2 linked regions of the Paraglaciecola sp. L3A3 genome follow. Each later gene encodes a partner of the first gene's protein in a complex. Links are inferred from orthologs where the notes say so. Each region holds a gene or a part of one and is shown in the gene's direction. Other genes may lie near its edges.

Region 1 (2,884 bases):
TAAGAGCAAAAGATAAAAGAGTTTGAACCACAGAGAACACAGAGTTAAAGATGGTTAATATTTGCCTTAACTGTAGGTCGCGGCTTTAGCCCGTCAATGTAAAAAATAGACGCCATAAATGGACGACCTACAAAAGACGAAAAGAAATTTGAACCACAGAGGGCACAGAGAACACAGAGGTAAAGAAGGTTAAGATTTGCCTCAATTGTAGGTCGTGGCTTTAGCCCGTCAATGTAAAAAATAGACGCCATAAATGGATGACCTACAAAAGAAGAGAAGAATTTGAACCGCAGAGGGCACGGAAAACACAGAGGGAATGGGTGTTAAAACAAGCCCACACTATCGTCATTCCTACCGTCCCACTATCGTCATTCCTACCGTCCCACCATCGTCATTCCGGTAGTTCCCACATTTCGTCATTCCGGTAGTCTTTTGAGCCGGAATCCAGGGCTTTTAAGTGCAGTGTGGGATCTGCTGTTGCTTTTCTCTGTGTCGCGCAGCCTCTGTGATCGGCTTTTGATTTTAACATTCTATTGCTTTTTTCGGTGCACCTCTGTGACACGCTTTAGCTTTTAGCTCTTTGCTGTTGTCTTTTTCTCGTAGCTCGATTCTAGAATCTCGCGGCTGCTTAGCTTGTTTTTTCAAAAAAATCTTTGACATATGAAATTTCATATATATGATTATCCGTATGTGTTGTTCTGAGTTAAGCTTATGTCGCCAGTTACTTTTTATAAATGTTTATCTGAAGATACCCGTTTACAGTGTTTGTTGCTGATCACGCTCAAACAAGAATTGTGTGTTTGTGATTTAACTGCCGCCTTGCAGTTGAGCCAACCTAAGGTGTCTAGGCATTTAGCTGAATTGCGTAAATGTGGCCTGTTGGCAGATGAAAGACGGGGTAAGTGGGTGTATTACCGACTTGCATCTAATTTGCCTAGTTGGGCAACAGAGGTATTAACGACTACCACAAATAACAATGCCGAATATTTGGCTAATAGTTTAGCCAATCTCAATCAAACACTATCCACTGAAAAATGTTGCTAGTTTTTTAGATATCTTAGGAAAAAATCAAAATGAAAATTCTATATATTTGCACTCATAACCGTTGTCGCAGTATTTTGTCTGAAGCAATTACTAATCATTATGCCAACGGTAAAATTGAAGCCAGAAGCGCAGGAAGTCAGCCGGCTGGAGAGGTACACCCATTATCTCTTAAATACTTGGCTGAGGCGGGTATATCGACAGAGGGATTAACTAGCCAATCGTGGGATGATTTTGAATATTTTGAGGCTGATATAGTAGTGACAGTTTGTGATTCTGCTGCTGGTGAGTCTTGTCCTGTATGGTTTGGTAAAAGCCTAAAAGTGCATTGGGGCTTAGCTGATCCTTCTAAATTAGAAGGCTCAGAAGAAGAGCTTGCTCAAGCTTTCCGTGAAACTATCGAGCTGATCAAACAAAGAGTAGAAGCATTGTTAAAGCTGGATATACAAGATAAAGAACAGCTTAAAATCGCCCTTGCAAATTTAGGAGCCAGTGCATGAGTGTGAGTGATATGCCCAATTTACAAAGCGACGAATTTAACGTGCCTAGCGTTGAGTCTTTTACAAAAACGGCTGCAACGCATAAACCAAAAATATTGTTGTTGTATGGCTCGTTACGAGAGCGCTCTTTTAGTCGCTTAGTGATTGAAGAATCAGCTCGTTTGTTACAAGCCATGGGCGCAGAAACTAAAATATTTGATCCAACAGGTTTGCCTTTACCCGATGGAGACGATGCCACTAACCCTAAAGTGGTTGAGTTGCGTGAATTAATGATGTGGTCAGAAGGCCAAGTTTGGTGTTCACCAGAACGCCATGGTTCGATGACCGGTATTATGAAAAGCCAAATTGATTGGGTGCCTTTAAGTATTGGTGCGGTGCGCCCAACTCAAGGTAAAACCTTGGCTGTGATGCAAGTAAGTGGTGGCTCACAATCCTTTAATGCAGTGAATCAAATGCGTGTGTTAGGCCGTTGGATGCGTATGTTAACCATACCTAATCAGTCTTCGGTGGCTAAAGCCTTTTTAGAATTTGATGATAATAACCGCATGAAACCGTCTTCTTACTACAACCGAATTGTAGATGTATTAGAAGAGTTGATGAAGTTTACTCTGTTAACGCGAGATAATGCTGAATATCTGGTTGACCGATATTCAGAGCGAGTAGAAAGCGCAGAGCAATTAAGCAAGCGTGTTAATCAAAGATCAATATAGCTTGTTATAAACGGCCAATTTGTAGGAGAAAATAATGGGATTATTTGAACGATATTTATCAGTTTGGGTGGGCATAAGTATCATTGCTGGGGTGATTCTAGGTAGTTATTTTCCTGCGGTGTTTGAGCAAGTCGCGGCGCTAGAATACGCTCACGTTAATATAGTGGTAGCTGTGTTGATTTGGTTTATGGTGTATCCGATGATGGTGCAAATTGACTTTTCATCCATCAAAGATGTGGGAAAAAAACCTAAAGGTTTAATGCTGACTTTAGTGGTTAACTGGCTAATTAAACCTTTTACTATGGCCGTTTTAGGTTGGTTATTTTTTAAAGGTTTTTTTGCCGATTGGGTCGACCCGCAATCAGCCAACGAATACATAGCCGGTATGATCTTACTGGGCGTGGCTCCTTGTACTGCCATGGTTTTTGTATGGAGCCAAATGACCAAAGGCGACGCTAACTATACTTTGGTACAAGTGTCGATTAACGACATTATTATGATATTCGCCTTTGCTCCTTTAACTGCACTTTTATTAGGTGTTAGTGATATACAAGTGCCTTGGGATACCTTGTTATTGTCTGTGGTTTTATATGTGGTTTTGCCCTTAGTTGCGGGCGCATTGACCCGTAAAGT
Region 2 (2,821 bases), 3.6 Mb from region 1 along the record:
TGAATACATGGCTAACTGAAGCGATATGTAATCCGCGTGCTGCGACATCAGTGGCTACTAGTATATCAACATTACCAGAAGTGAAGTCTTCGAGAATTTTTAAACGTTTATTTTGCGGTACATCACCACTCAACAAACCTACTCTATGATTATCTGCTTGCAACCAATCGGTCACCCTTTCACAGCTGTGCTTAGTGTTGGCAAAAACAATGGCTTTTTCAGGCCACTCTTCTTCCATCAAAGTTAATAGTAAATAAGGCTTATCTTCGTCAGACGGATAGAATAACTCTTCTTTCACGCGCTCAGCGGTTTTACGCTCGGGTTCTATTTGCACATGGGTAGGATTATCCATATGTTCGTATGCTAATTCTTGCACGCGATAAGATAATGTAGCCGAGAATAACATGCTCAAACGTTCAGTTGGTTTGGGCATTCTGCGGAATAAATAGCGTATATCTTTAATGAAGCCTAAATCAAACATTCTGTCGGCTTCATCCAACACAGCTACTTGTATACCCTCTAATGAAAATATGTTTTGTTTGTAGTAGTCGATAATACGACCTGTGGTGCCGATAATAATATCTACACCTTCTTGTAACTTTTCACGTTGACTTTGGTAACCTTCGCCCCCATAAATCAAGCCAAGGGATAAACCCGTATGTTTACTAAGCAATTCTGCATCGTTAAAAATTTGCACTGCTAGTTCACGAGTCGGAGCCATAATAATAGCCCTAGGTTGACGTTTTGAGTCTTGTGGGTTAGACAACAAATAGTGGAAAGTCGCAACTAAAAAAGCGATAGTTTTGCCTGTTCCTGTTTGTGCCTGGCCCGCGATGTCATTACCTTCCAGTAATGGCGGTAAACTCAAAGCCTGAATAGGGGTGCAGTGATTAAAGTTGGCGGCAGACAATGCCTCAATAACCTGCTTATTTATGGCTAAATCTGAAAAATGTGTATCGGTTAAGTGTGTAGTTTGCATAGCTTATAGCTTATCATTGCTTGCATTAAAAACCAGTTTCTATATAACAATCATAACCGCGCTGAAATATTTACAGCAACAGAAAAAATTACGGAGAAAAAAATGAGCGACAAAATTATCACCTTGTCTGACGATAGTTTCGAGGCCGATGTTATCAATGCTGCTGGTCCTGTGTTAGTTGACTTTTGGGCCGAATGGTGTGGCCCCTGTAAAATGATCGCGCCAATTTTGCATGAAATTGCTGACGAATTTGAAGGCAAGTTAACAGTTGGCAAGCTGAATGTCGACGAAAATAACGAAACACCACCAAAGTATGGCATCAGAGGTATCCCCACTTTGTTATTATTCAAAGATGGAAATGTTGCTGCAACTAAAGTGGGCGCATTATCTAAAGCGCAATTAGTTGAGTTCTTGAACGAAAATATTTAGTTCCAGTATAGTGCTTGAATAATAAAAAACTCAGTTACAACTTGAAACTGAGTTTTTTATTTTTATCTAAATTTATAGCAATAAGCCTGTAATTAGTTGTATTAAGATACAAAAAATTAACTGAGTTGATTACATAGCAAACAATTTTCTAGACTAAGTTGATTTTTGATGCTAAGTTTTATCATGTTCTTACCTGAACAGACCTTGTATTTTAGTTTTGCTCAACTCAAAAATAGTAAATAAGTAAATACCATTGAATCATTCAATCAAACTTGGCTGTAAAGCCAAGCTTTTAGCAAAAAAGACCCACCAATTATGAACCTAACGGAACTCAAGAATAAACCGATCAGCGAACTCGTAAGTCTAGCCGAAGAAATGAAGCTAGAAAATATGGCTCGTGCACGTAAACAAGACATCATCTTTTCCATTTTAAAATCTCACGCCAAAAGCGGTGAAGATATATTTGGCAACGGTGTATTGGAAATTCTTCAAGACGGCTTTGGCTTCTTGCGTTCCAATGATTCATCTTATTTAGCTGGGCCTGATGATATCTATGTATCGCCAAGTCAAATTAGACGTTTTAACTTACGTACTGGCGACACCATAGCTGGGAAAATTCGCCCACCAAAAGACAGCGAACGTTACTTTGCCCTGTTAAAAATAGCCGAAGTAAACTACGACCGCCCAGAAAATTCTCGTAATAAAATTTTATTCGAAAACTTAACTCCCTTACATGCCAACGAACGTTTAACTATGGAACGTGGCAATGGTAGTAGTGAAGATATCACCGCACGAGTTTTAGATTTAGCTTCTCCTATTGGCCGTGGCCAACGTGGTTTGATAGTGGCACCGCCAAAAGCGGGTAAAACTTTATTATTACAAAATATTGCTCAATCAATAGCGGCCAACCATCCAGAATGTTTGTTAATGGTATTATTAATTGACGAACGTCCAGAAGAAGTAACTGAAATGCAACGCCTTGTTCGCGGCGAAGTCATTGCCTCTACTTTTGATGAGCCAGCTAGTCGCCATGTGCAAGTAGCTGAAATGGTAATCGAAAAAGCCAAGCGTTTAGTTGAACATAAAAAAGACGTGGTGATTTTATTAGACTCAATCACCCGTTTAGCTAGAGCATATAACACTGTTATTCCTTCATCAGGTAAAGTGCTAACAGGTGGTGTTGATGCCAATGCATTACACAAACCCAAGCGTTTCTTTGGCGCTGCTCGTAATATTGAAGAAGGTGGTAGTTTAACCATTATCGCTACTGCACTGATAGATACAGGTTCTAAAATGGACGAAGTTATCTACGAAGAATTTAAAGGTACAGGTAATATGGAATTACACCTGAATCGTAAAATTGCAGAAAAACGTGTATTCCCAGCTATTGATTACAATCGCTCAGGTACTCGT

The links. Proteins that work in one complex are often made in the same cells at the same time.
Region 2: the proteins of GQR87_RS05095 (region 1) and trxA are in contact, whole or in part, in an NMR structure (PDB 2IPA), measured with the Bacillus subtilis proteins. The link is inferred for Paraglaciecola sp. L3A3 from one-to-one orthologs.

Annotation. Positions count from the first base shown.
Region 1 is NZ_CP047023.1:1,221,445-1,224,328, forward strand. What follows is about bases 1-2,807. They hold GQR87_RS05095 (arsenate reductase ArsC), read left to right. Parts: upstream 1-1,073; coding sequence 1,074-1,541; downstream 1,542-2,807. Other genes in these bases: GQR87_RS05085 (hypothetical protein), read right to left, coding at 523-660; GQR87_RS05090 (metalloregulator ArsR/SmtB family transcription factor), read left to right, coding at 712-1,044; arsH (arsenical resistance protein ArsH), read left to right, coding at 1,553-2,251; arsB (ACR3 family arsenite efflux transporter), read left to right, coding at 2,286-2,807. Also shown: more of arsB, read left to right, coding at 2,808-2,884. UniProt on the Bacillus subtilis protein: Catalyzes the reduction of arsenate [As(V)] to arsenite [As(III)]. In vitro, can dephosphorylate para-nitrophenyl phosphate (pNPP).
Region 2 is NZ_CP047023.1:4,805,679-4,808,499, reverse strand. What follows is about bases 1-2,744. They hold trxA (thioredoxin TrxA), read left to right. Parts: upstream 1-1,081; coding sequence 1,082-1,408; downstream 1,409-2,744. Other genes in these bases: rho (transcription termination factor Rho), read left to right, coding at 1,724-2,744; rhlB (ATP-dependent RNA helicase RhlB), read right to left, coding at 1-979. Outside these bases: more of rho, read left to right, coding at 2,745-2,821. UniProt on the Bacillus subtilis protein: Participates in various redox reactions through the reversible oxidation of its active center dithiol to a disulfide and catalyzes dithiol-disulfide exchange reactions.